Linked DNA regions of Hyalangium ruber. The protein of the gene in region 1 interacts with the protein of each later gene in a pairwise test. Links are inferred from orthologs where the notes say so. Each region holds a gene or a part of one and is shown in the gene's direction. Other genes may lie near its edges.

Region 1 (5,976 bases):
CCGAGGAGGACCCCGAGAAGATGAAGAAGTGGGGCCTGATCACCGCGCGGCCCAGCGAGTTCCTGATCCACATGCGACGCGGGCGGGTGCGCGAGGTGTCCGGCCAGGGCGCCAGCTGCTTCAAGCTGCCGGGCGACGCGGTGGCCATTGTCCCCACCAGCGTGCAGCGGCTGCAGTTCACCGCCGACCAGGTGACGAGCGAGAAGGTCGGCGTGCAGGTGACGGGCCTGGCGGTGTACCGGATCGTCGATCCGCTGGTGGCGTTCCGGATGCTGAACTTCTCGTTCCCCGAGCGGGCCAGCGAGAAGCTGCAGGAACTGCTGCGGGAGATGTTCGTGGGCGCCGCGCGGCGGCTGGTGGCCAACCTCTCGGTGGAGGAGTGCCTCACCCGGCGCAAGGAGGGCATCGCCGAGGAGCTGATGCGCGAAATCGCGCCGGTGGTGTCGGGCCGAGGCCGGCTGGATGACAAGACGGACTCGGGGTGGGGCGTCGTCCTCGACACCATCGAGATCCAGGACGTGCGGGTGCTCTCCTCCACCGTCTTCGAGAACATGCAGGCGCGCTACCGCCGGGAGCAGGAGCGGCAGGCTCGTGAGGCGGAGCTGGCCAAGGAGCGCTTCCTGCGGCGCGAGGAGGCGGAGGCCGAGCGTGCCATCGCCCTGACGAAGCTGGCGGCCGACGAGGAGGTGCGCCACAAGCGGCAGGAGACGGAGGAGCAGGCGCGGCTGGAGGAACTGGCCAGTGAGGAGCGCGTCTCCGGGGCACGGCTGGCGCAGGAGCGCACGCTGAAGCAGGGGGAGGCGGCCACCGAGCGCGAGGTGACGCTGGCCAAGCTGAACGCGGAGGCTGAGGTCCGCCAGCGCAAGCAGCAGGCGGATGAGGCGGCCCGACTGGAGCAACTGGCCACCGAGGCGCGTGTGGCGGAGTCCAAGCTGGCGCAGGATCGCACGCTCAAGCAGGCCCAGGCGGCGGCCGAGCGCGAGCTGGCGCTCAACAAGCTCAACGCGGACCTGGAGCTGCGCCAGCGCAAACTGGAGGCCGAGGAGAAGGGCAAGCTGGAGCAGCTCGCCGGAGAGGCGCGCCTGGCGGACGCCCGCCTGGCCCACGAGCGAGCGGTGGCCGAGGCGCAGATCGCCCACGAGCGCGCCATGGCGGGGGCCCGGGCGGAGGCCGAGCTGGACCGCATCCGCCACGAGCAGGAGGCGGCCTCGGCGCGGCACGAGGCGCAGCTCGAGGCGACGATGCAGGAGGTGGAGCGCATCAAGGCCCAGGTGCAGGTGGCCCAGGCGCGCCGGGCCATCGCCGAGGCGGAGCTGGCCATCGCCGAGCTGGAGGTGAAGAAGGAGCGCGTGGCGCAGGAGCTGGAGCTGGGCCGCGCCAAGGAGATGCGCGCCATCGAGAACACGCTGAGCCCGGAGGTCATCCAAATGACGCTGGCGCAGCAGTTGCCCCAGGTGGCCGCCGCCTTCCAACAGAAGATGGGCGAGGTTCACGTCACGGCGGTGGATGGGGCCAACCCGTTCGGATACATCGCAGCGGCTGTGGAAGGGGTGATGGGGCTCGCGCGTTCTGCGGGCCTGAAGATCCCCAACCCCGCTCAGCAGCCCCAGTAACCGGCGCCCGGTCGGGCGTATATAAAGGGAGCGGGGTGGCAACAGGAGGAAGAAGCCGTGAAGAAGGTCGGGATTCTCGCCGCGGTGTGCGGCCTTGCCGTGGCGGTCGTTCCCTGGCTCCTACCCACCGGCCCTAGCGCCGGCTTGGACGCGGCCCGGTTCCTGGAGTCTGGCAGCCTCGCCGTGGGCGCCGCGGTGGTGTTCGCCGGCGGCCTGCTCACGGCGATGACGCCGTGCGTCTACCCGCTCATCCCCATCACGGTCTCCGTCTTCGGAGCCCGGAAGGCGGAGGGGCGGGGCAAGGCGCTCATGCTCACCTCTTCGTACATCGTCGGTATGGGTGTGGTCTTCAGCGCGCTCGGGGTGCTGGCGGCGAAGACGGGGCAGGCGTTCGGGGCGATGTTGGGGCACCCGGGGGTGGTGACGGGGCTTGCGGTGTTCCTGCTGGTGCTGGCCACCTCGATGTTCGGGGCGTTCGAGCTGGCGCTGCCCGCCAGCATGCAGCAGCGGCTGACCTCGGTGGGCGGCGCGGGCCTGGCGGGCGCGTTCCTCATGGGCAGCGTCTCGGGCTTCCTGGCGGCGCCCTGCACGGGGCCGGTACTCACGGGCCTGCTGGCCTTCGTGGCGAAGACGGCGAACACGGGGCTGGGGGCGGGACTGCTCTTCATCTACGCGCTGGGCATCGGCGTGCCGTTCTTCCTCATTGGCGTGTTCACCGTGCGGCTGCCGCGAGGCGGCGTGTGGATGGAGTGGGTCAAGAGCGTGCTGGGCATCATCCTGGTGGCGCTGGCCTTCTCGTACCTGAAGGACGCGTTTCCCTGGGCGCGTGAGACGGTGAAGGGCGTGGCCTCGCAGCTGGGCAGCGTGCCGGGAGCGCTCATCGCCTCGGTGCTCGCCGTGGTGGGCGTGCTCGTGGGCGCGGTCCACCTGTCCTTCAAGGAGGGCCCGCGACAGTTCGCCTTCAAGGCGCTGGGCGTGGCGCTGGTGGTGTTCGCGCTGGTGGTGCGCGGCGGCGTGCTGGACGCGGGCGCCACGGGCCAGCTCTGGGTGAAGCTCGGCTGGGCCGAGCCGCCCAAGGCGCCCACCTTCACGTGGCACCACGTCATGCCGGCGAAGCAGGCCACGTTCTCGGCCGAGGAGTTCGAGAAGGTGCTCGCCAGCGCTCGGGCCGAGGGCCGGCCGGTGATGATCGACTTCTTCGCGGAGTGGTGCGCGGCCTGCAAGGAGCTGGACCGCGAGACGTACCCGTCGCCTGAGGTCATTGGCGAGTCGGGCCGCTTCCTGAACATCAAGATCGACGCGACGAACAGCGAGGATGCGCTCGACGTGGTGATGGAGCGCTTCGGCGTGGAGGGCCTGCCCACGGTGGCCTTCATCTCGTCCACTGGAGAGATGCTCAAGGATCCGCGCGTCACCGGCTTCCTGGAGCCGCAGCCGTTCACCGTGGAGCTCAAGAAGGTTCGCTAGGGGCGCACACCGCCGTCAGGGATGTGCGCCGGTCCCGCGTGCTGTTTCGTTACGGCGTGAGGGTGCAGGTCGCGGCTTGCGTCTGCACGTCGTTGAGGATCTCCGTCAACGCGGCCTCGAGGCTGCTGGCATCGGAGGCGGTGAAGGAGAGGCCGCCGCCCACCTGGGCTGTGTTCTCGAGCAGGTTGCTCTGGATGCCGTAGCCGATGGTGTGGATCCTCAGGCTCTGAGAGCCGGAGGTATCGAAGTCCCCAATCACGGCGGGCGTGGCTTGCTGCAGATCCTGGTTGGCCAGCAGCTTGGCCACATCGTCCAGATAGTAGTTGGGGTTGTCATCGATGTAGCTGCTGGGGCTGTTGCCCTTGTCGCGCATGTTGTAGGGCCCGCAGGGCTTCGAGTCCGAGCAGTACACGGGGCCGCCATTGAGGATGCGCAACTGGCTGACGATGGTGGCCGGGAGGCTGTCCGAGGTGGGCTCGCCGTCTGAGATGAGGATGATGGCGGAGTGCTGGCAGCCCCAGCACCAGCTGCGCCCCTGCGAGGTGAGCAGGGTGTTGCGGAACCCGCTCGGGTAGCTGTAGGCCGTCCCGAAGCCAAAGTTGTCGCGGTACACGTCGTCGCCCGAGGTGAAGTAGAAGCCTACGTTGAGCAGCGAGCGGCCCAGCGGCGTCCCGGTGGTGAAGGACAGCCCGTTGATGGAGTTGATGTAGCTGGCGCGGTTGTTGTCGAAGGCGGATGAGTCGGCGCGGATCTGCAAGCACGACGGGTTCTGCGACTGCCCCATCTGCGTGCCGAGTGTGGAGTTGGCGAAGTAGCTGAACCCGGCGCGCATGCCGCTCAAGTCCTTGATGGCCTTCTTGATCGCCGCCTTGACGGTGACGTACTTGGGTGGGTTGAAGTTGAGATAGCGGCCCCAGAAGATGAAGTTGGGGTTGGCCATGTTGCCGCTATTGGTCCCCTGGGCACCCGGCACCTTGTAGTAGCCCTTGATGTGCAGGCAGCTGAGGCACTGGGTGTAGTCAGCGGCCCCGGTGCTGGACCAGTTGGGTACCTGCGCCTCGCAGGCCTGCTCCTTCGAGGTCCACTGCGGGGTGGGGTCGGTGCTCTCACCCCAGTACATGTACCCGTAGAACTTGCTGTCCTGGAACAGGTTGGGGAAGCCCGTGTCCGAGCCCAGTCCCGTGCCCAGGTCCGGGACGGGGTAGGCCGTCTGCGAGTTCCAGCCGCGGCTGACCTGGTCCGCGTCCAGCCGTGGGTTGAAGCATCCTCCCGTGGTGGTGTCGAAGAACTCCACGTGGTTGCCGCCGGTGACTTGGGGCAGCTCCCGCATCGAGCCGGAGGTGTCGATCAGGAAGTGGATGTTGGGGGGCGCTACGGTCTGCGCGGAGGCAGCGCCCGCGGTACCGATCAGCATGAGGCCGAGACAGAGGCGAGGGGTGAAGGGACTCCAGCGCTTCATGGGGCTTCTCCTTGGATGCGGCGCGGTAGGGCGAGGAGGCCCGGGCCCTCCTCGCTTGCCCGTGCGCTCTGCAAGGGACGCCCCATCTCCGACGCGCTACCAAGTCAGCGAAAACACAGAGATGGAGGGCGGGGCGCGCAACGGGCTGCGCCTCGCAAGTTTTGCACCCCGCAAAGTTTGGAGGCTCTTCATGGACCTTCAGTGTCAGGTAGGATGAACCGCACCCTACTTACCAGGTTACATGCGCGTGGCGTGTGTGGTAGGGACGGGCCATGTTCATCTGGTTTCGCCGCCTCTTCGCGGCGCGCCCCCAGGCGCCCAGCCTTCCTGGGGAAGCACTCCCTCCGGAGGTTCCTCCCCCCTGGGCCATGACGCTGCTGGAGGCCGTCCAGAAGTCTTCGCGTGCGCAGGCCCGTTTGACGCTCCAGGTCGAGGATCTGGACCGGAAGCTGGAAGGCGGATTCGCCGAGGTGAGGAACTCGCTCTCTTCCTGGAAGAGCGCCGCGACGGGGGGAGCGCCGGATTCCAGCCTTCGCTGGGACGCGGTGTTGGATGCGCTGGATCTGCTCGACGAGGCGGCCCAGGTCGCGGACCCGGCTCTCGCGCCGGGGCTGACAGGGGTGGCGGCTCGGCTCGAGCGGTTCCTGGGGCAGTCAGGGCTGACGCGCCTGGTCCCGCTGGGGCATCCGCCCGACGGGCGTCTGTTCCGTGTCGTGGGCACTCAGCCCCACGACAGTCTCCCCGAGGGCGCCATCGCCCGCGTCGTGCGCGCGGCCGTCCTTCGAGGCGAATACCTCGTTCGTGAGGGCGAGGCCATCACCGTGAGGAAGCTGCCATGAGCCATGCATTCGGCATTGACCTGGGCACCACCAACTCGGTCATCGCCCATCTCGTCGACGGGCGCCCGGTGGCGATCCCCATCGACGGCAGCCCCATCGTCCCTTCGGTGGTGCTCTACACGGACGAGCGTGTCGTGGTGGGGCGCGAGGCGCGCAACCTCGAACTGCAACTGCCCGAGCGGTGCATTCGCTCGGTGAAGCGCAAGATGGGAACCGCGCACCGCTACGCCCTCACTGGGCGTGAGCTGACTCCCGAGCAGGTCTCCGCCGACATCCTCTCGGCGCTCAAGCGCGGAGCGGAGAAGGCCACGGGCGGCCCCGTGCGGGAGGTAGTCATCACCGTGCCCGCCTATTTCGATGACGCCCAGCGTCGCGCGACCCTGGAGGCCGGCGAGCGCGCGGGGCTCCACGTGCTGCGGTTGCTCAACGAGCCCACCAGCGCTTCGCTTGTCTATGACCGGCTGCTCGAGCCGGAGTCCGTGAGCGGGGGGGAGTCCGAGATCCTCCTCGTCTACGATCTGGGAGGCGGCACGTTCGACGTCTCGGTGCTCGAGGTCTTCCACGGGGTGCGTGAGGTGCGCGCCACCACGGGCAACAC
Region 2 (5,978 bases), on another replicon or contig:
GCCATGACGCCCGTCGCGCGTAACCGCCTCATCGCCCTGGGGGCCCTGCTGGTGGCCGGTGCCGGCCTGGCCTTCGTGGCCTTCGGCAACATCGGCGAGAACCTCGTCTACTACTGGAGCCCCCAGGAGATGCTCTCCCAGGGCGAGAAGGCCTATGGCCCCACCATCCGCCTGGGCGGAGTGGTGAAGCCCGGCTCCATCCAGTGGAACGAGGCGCACACCAGCCTGAAGTTCCACGTCACCACCGACCACAACCCGGGCTCGCCCAGCGTGCTGGTGAGCTCCACCGAGGTGCCGCCGCAGATGTTCCGCGAGGGCATCGGCGTGGTGGTGGAGGGCACCTTCGACCAGTCGCAGGTCTTCACCTCCAACCGGCTGATGGTGAACCACTCCAACGAGTACCGCGCGCCCAAGCCGGGTGAAGAGCCGCGCAAGTGGCAGGAGACCGTCTCCGAGGGCTCCACCACCGCGTCGACGACGGGGGCGAAGTGAACGCAACGATTGGATACGGGCTCGTGCTCGGGGCGCTGGTCTGCGCCACGTTCGGAGCCCTGGTGGGCCTGGTCAGCGGCATGCGCCGCAGTGAGGCCGGCTTCCCCTGGGTGATGCGCGCGGTGTGGGGCTTCTTCGCCTGTATGGCGGGCTCCAACCTGCTGATGGTCTACGCGCTGCTCAGCAACGACTTCAGCATCAAGTACGTGGCACAGGTGGGCAGCCGCGCCACGCCGACGCTCTTCAAGATCGTCTCGCTGTGGAGCGCCCTCGAGGGCTCCATCCTCTTCTGGGGCCTCATCATGGGCTCCTTCGTGCTGGCCTTCGCGCTGGCGCACCGCAACGAGCACCGGCGCTACATGTCGCTGGCGCTGGGCACCATGCTGGGCGTGGGCGTCTTCTTCGCCTTCCTCATCGCCGGTCCCGCCAACCCCTGGCACACCCTGCCGGTGGTTCCGCCGGACGGCCCGGGTCCCAACCCGCTGCTGCAGAACCACATCCTCATGGTCATCCACCCGCCCATGCTCTACCTGGGCTACGTGGGCATGACGGTGCCCTTCGGCCTGGCCGTGGCGGCGCTGCTGCGCGGGGAGATTGGCGACGCGTGGATGGCGCCCCTGCGGCGCTGGACGCTGCTGGCGTGGATGTTCCTGTCCGTGGGAATCATCCTCGGCTCGTGGTGGGCGTACGCGGTGCTGGGCTGGGGCGGCTACTGGGCGTGGGATCCGGTGGAGAACGCCTCGTTCCTGCCGTGGCTGACGGCCACCGCCTTCATGCACTCCACCATGGTCCAGGAGCGCAAGCGGATGCTCAAGCTGTGGACCATGAGCCTGGCCCTGGCCAGCTTCATCCTCACCATCCTGGGCACGTTCATGACGCGCTCGGGCATCTTCAACTCGGTCCACTCCTTCACCCAGTCGGACATCGGCCCCACGTTCCTGGCCTTCCTCGCGTTCCTCATCGTGGGCTCCATCGTGCTGATGGCCACGCGCGGGCACCTGCTGGTGCCCGAGGGCCGCATCACCTCGCCGCTGTCGCGCGAGACGAGCATCCTGATCAACAACCTGGTGTTCGTGGCCATCACCTTCACGGTGCTCCTGGGCACGGTGTACCCGCTCATCTCCGAGGCGGTGCGCGGGGTACGGGTCAGCGTGGGCGAGCCGTACTTCAACAAGATGGCGGTGCCCGGCGGCATCGCCGTGCTCTTCCTCATGGGCGTGGGCCCCATGCTGCCCTGGGGTACTCCGGACAAGGCGGCCGTGCGGCGCCAGTTCATCATCCCCGCCGCCGTGGGGCTGGTGGTGGCGATCGCCTGCTATGCGTCGGGCATGCGCGGCGTGTACCCGCTGCTCACCTTCGGGCTGGCCGGCTTCGTCACCGTGATTACGCTGCGCGAGCTGGTGGCGCCGGTGCGCGTGCGCATGAGCGAGCGCAAGGAGGGGCTCGTCACCGCCGTGCTGCAGAGCGCCTCCAAGGCTCGCCGGCGCTTCGGTGGCTACGTCGTCCACCTGGGCATCATCATCATCATCGTGGCGGTGGCGGCTTCCTCCGCGTACGTGAAGCACACCTCCGGCACGCTGCGCATGGGCGAGGTGCTCAAGCTGGACGGCTACCAGATGAAGTTCCTGGGCGTGAAGGAAGGCCAGGAGCCGCACCGCACCTTCATCGCCGCGCAGGTGGAAGTCACGACGCCCGGCGGCAAGGTGAGCGAGTTCATGCCCCGGCTGAACTACTACGAGCGCAGCACGGACCCCATCGGCACGCCCGCGGTGCGCGAGTCGCCGAAGGAGGACCTCTATATGTCGCTGATGGCCATCTCTCCGGAGAACGGCACGGCGAGCCTCAACGTATGGGTCTTCCCGCTGGTGGGGTGGATCTGGTGGAGCATCCCCATCCTGGTGCTGGGATCGCTGATCGCGATCTGGCCGTCCCGGCGGCGCGTGGCGGTGTCGGCCAACGCTCCGGATGCGGGCGCCTCGGCGCCTCCCGTGGCCGGCAGTGACATGAACCGGGGTGCCGCATGAAGTGGGGAATCACCATTGCCGCCGTCGTGCTCGCCGCGGCGCTGCTCGTCGTGCTGCTGATGGGCTTCGGGCGAAACCCGCACGAGGTGCCCTTCATGATGGCGGGCAAGCCGGCGCCGGCCTTCACCCTGCGGGCCATGGACAGCGGCAAGAAGGTGACGCTGGACGAGTTCCGCGGTCGCCCGGTGGTCATCAACTTCTGGGCCTCGTGGTGCGGACCCTGCCGGCAGGAGCACCCGGTGCTCGAGTGGGGCCAGGACAAGTTCGGCGACCAGGTGCAGTTCCTCGGCATCGTCTTCGAGGACTCCGAGGAGAACGCGGTGCAGTTCCTCCAGCAGATGGGCGCCAGCTTCCCGCAGCTGGTGGATCCGCGCTCGCGCGTGGCGGTGGACTACGGCGTGGCCGGCGTGCCGGAGACGTACTTCATCGACACCAACGGGGTCATCCTCCCGGGCAAGGACTCCCGGGGCAACGCCCTGGGCAAGCACGTGGGGCCCATCGATCCTCAGACGCTCGCCGACCGTATCCGCCTGCTGACCACCGGTGGGGGCTCCCCGCCGACGGCCCGGCCGTGAAGCGGTAAGGAGCCAGGCCCGTGCCCCCCAAGGTTCCCCGAAGCGTTGTTGCCCCGCCCCTGCCCAAGTGCCCGGACTGCGGCGAGGTCGCCGCGGAGCCGCGGCTGCGCTACTGCGAGAACTGTGGCGGGCGGATGCCCGAGTACAAGCCTCCCACGGGGATGATCGCCGCCGTGGGCGAAGGGGGCGAAGGCACCGAGGACCCGTTCTCGGACGAGCCGAAGAAGCCGCCCTACCACGGGCCCAAGTGGCTGGCGCATGTGCCGGGGCACTCGCCCACGGTGCTGGGCATCGCGCTGCAGTTGGTGGCGCTGGGGCTCTCCATCATCCCCGCCCTGGCCGGCGTGGGTCCGTTCTGGTCCTTCGCGATGCTGCTGGGCAGCATCCTCGTGGTGGCGCGGGAGCTGCGCGCCGCCGGCGAGACGGCGATGGCGTGGATCCCTGAGTCGCTCCACCCTCCCCTGGTGCCGGCGCTGTACACGGCGCTGTCGGTGGGGCTGTGCCTGCCCATGCTGGAGTTCAGCGTCCAGCCGTTGCTGTGGATCGGCGGCACGGTGCTGCTGGCCCGGGACCAGTGGCGCAAGGTGTTCCTGGGGCCCCAGGGCTATGCCCAGCGCTTCGATCCGCGCTCACTGCTGCGCGTGCCTCGGGTGCTGGCGCTGGCCGGTGTGGCGGTGTGCATGCTGGCGCTCCTCTTCCCGTGGATCAACATCGACTTCGGCCGCGCAGGCGCCGCTGCCTCCTCCATCGCGGGGCGCGTGGACACCTCGCCCCGGCCCTTCGGGGACGTGGTCTACAGCGGCTTGGAGGACGTCCACACCACGGGCGCCAGCCGGCCGGTGGCGTCCACGATTCAGCTCGCGCTGCTGGCGGTGCTGGTCATCACCATGCTGCGGCCCGAGGAGGACCGTCCCGAGTGGCTGCGCTTCGTGCCCGCGGGGCTCACGGTCATCGCCCTGGCCTGGGTGCTGATGAACATGCGTCTGAAGGTGGGGCCCATCATGTTCCTGGCGGGGCTCATCCCCGTGGGCCTCATGGCGGTCATGACGGCCCTGGGGCGCGACGAGCCCGCCCCCGCCTACGCCGAGGACTATCCCCCCGAGGACGACTACCCCACGGAGGACGACTATGGCCCTCCGACCAACCCGAACGACGAGGACATGCCGGGCTGAGTCCTTGGCGCCGGAGGCTCCTTCGCGCTCCTCTCCCAGCCTGGCGGGCGGGGGGCACGCTGGGCAGGCCGGTCCACTCCTGAAGGTTTCGCTGTGCAACACTGCGCCGCGGCGCTAGGTAATCCGCGCCCGGGTACCCCGTATGACTGCCGCCCTCCTCTCCCTCGCTCTCGCCGCCGGTCTCGTCACCGGCCAGTTCGCTCCCCAGCAGGCCGGGAGCGATCCTCTCGCGGACCCCGTCCTGGAGGCGCGCGTCCAGAAGCTCGGCAAGGAGCTGCGCTGCGCCGTGTGCCAGGGCGTCTCCATCGCCGACAGCCCGGCCTCCATGGCCCGCGCCCAGCTCGACACCGTGCGCGAGCTCGTCGCCGAGGGGAAGAGTGACGAGGAGATCATCACGTACTTCGTGGAGCGCTACGGAGAGTGGGTGCTGCTGGAGCCCACCAAGGAGGGTTTCAACTGGCTCGTCTGGGCGGGCCCCCTCCTCCTCCTCGTGGGCGGACTCCTCATCATCCTGAAGCAGGTCAAACGTGAGCCGGCGCCCGCCTCCGCCCAGGCCACGCCTGCCGCCACACCGCCCGCGTCCGCCGAGGCGGAGGACCCGTACCTGCAGGCCATTCGCCGGGAGCTGGATCAATGACGCAGCCGACCAACTGGTGGCCGGGACTCATCGCCCTGGCGATCTCCCTGCTCTGCGGAGTCGCCTACCTGCTGCTGCAGCGGGGAAAGAACCGCGCCGCCCCCGCGCCCGAGGCGCAGCGCGACGGCGTGCTGGACGACCTGGACCGGCGCGCGCAGTCGCTCATCGAGCAGCTCAAGGAGCTGGTGGCCGACAAGCACAACCTCTCCCCCGAGCAGTTCGCCGCCGAGAAGTCCCGGCTGGAGCTCGAGGCCGCCGCCGCCCTGCGCGCCCGGGATGAGTACGTGAAGCAGCGCAAGAGCCCCGCTCCGGGGACTTCCGGCTCCACGGCGCCCGCCCCCACGGCCCCGGCGCCCACGGGCTTCGCCGCGACCCACCCGCAGCTCATGGGCGCGCTGTGGGGCGCGGCCATCGTCACGTTCTTCGGGGCCCTGGGCTATCTGCTCGTCTCCGAGCAGCGCCCGCGCGACGAGGGCATGGAGGCCACGGGCCGGGTGCCTCCGGGTGCCGAGGGCGCCCCGGGCCAGCCGCAGGGCATGAGCCAGGAGGACCAGGAGCTCGCCGAGGCCCAGGAGCGCCTGAAGGCCAACCCGAACGATCTGGAGTCCGCGGCGCTGGTGGCGCACGAGATGATCCGGCGCCAGAGCCCCGAGGAGGCCGAGCGGCTGACGAACCGGACGCTCGCCCTGGATCCGTTCCACATCGAGTCGCGGGTCCACCGCGGCGTGCTGCGCGCCATTCGCGGCGATGTGCCGGGCGCGGAGCAGGAGCTGGAGACGCTGGCGGACACCTACCCCGGCGCCCAGGAGGCCCTGCTGTTCCTGGGCTTCATCCACATCCAGTCCGGCAACCGGGCCAAGGCGCTGGCGTACTTCGAGCGCTTCGCCGTGGAGGTGCCGCGCAACATGCAGCCGCCGCAGCTCGAGGCCGCCATCGCGCAGCTCCGCCAGGAAGTCGCCGGCCAGCAGCCCTGAGCCCTACACGGCGGCCCGGCGCCGCCGCAGCCGGCGGATGCGCTCCACCGTGTCCTCCGGCAGCACGCGCTTGAGCACCTCGCGGGCCGAGCGCGCCGCCGACT

What was found.
Region 2: the proteins of SYV04_RS25030 (region 1) and SYV04_RS30350 interact in binary tests that used the Escherichia coli proteins (3 or more experiments, as listed by UniProt). The link is inferred for Hyalangium ruber from one-to-one orthologs.

The regions. Positions count from the first base shown.
Region 1 is NZ_JAXIVS010000009.1:41,351-47,326, forward strand. The notes cover bases 879-3,875. They hold SYV04_RS25030 (protein-disulfide reductase DsbD family protein), read left to right. Parts: upstream 879-1,670; coding sequence 1,671-3,080; downstream 3,081-3,875. Other genes in these bases: SYV04_RS25025 (SPFH domain-containing protein), read left to right, coding at 879-1,613; SYV04_RS25035 (pilus assembly protein), read right to left, coding at 3,130-3,875. In the rest of the region: more of SYV04_RS25025, read left to right, coding at 1-878; more of SYV04_RS25035, read right to left, coding at 3,876-4,539; SYV04_RS25040 (hypothetical protein), read left to right, coding at 4,812-5,378; SYV04_RS25045 (Hsp70 family protein), read left to right, coding at 5,375-5,976. UniProt on the Escherichia coli protein: Required to facilitate the formation of correct disulfide bonds in some periplasmic proteins and for the assembly of the periplasmic c-type cytochromes.
Region 2 is NZ_JAXIVS010000012.1:110,919-116,896, forward strand. What follows is about bases 1,303-4,301. They hold SYV04_RS30350 (TlpA family protein disulfide reductase), read left to right. Parts: upstream 1,303-2,512; coding sequence 2,513-3,091; downstream 3,092-4,301. Other genes in these bases: SYV04_RS30345 (heme lyase CcmF/NrfE family subunit), read left to right, coding at 1,303-2,516; SYV04_RS30355 (hypothetical protein), read left to right, coding at 3,112-4,263. Also shown: SYV04_RS30340 (cytochrome c maturation protein CcmE), read left to right, coding at 4-492; more of SYV04_RS30345, read left to right, coding at 489-1,302; SYV04_RS30360 (cytochrome c-type biogenesis protein), read left to right, coding at 4,406-4,900; SYV04_RS30365 (tetratricopeptide repeat protein), read left to right, coding at 4,897-5,874; SYV04_RS30370 (GNAT family N-acetyltransferase), read right to left, coding at 5,878-5,978. UniProt on the Escherichia coli protein: Involved in disulfide bond formation. Catalyzes a late, reductive step in the assembly of periplasmic c-type cytochromes, probably the reduction of disulfide bonds of the apocytochrome c to allow covalent linkage with the heme.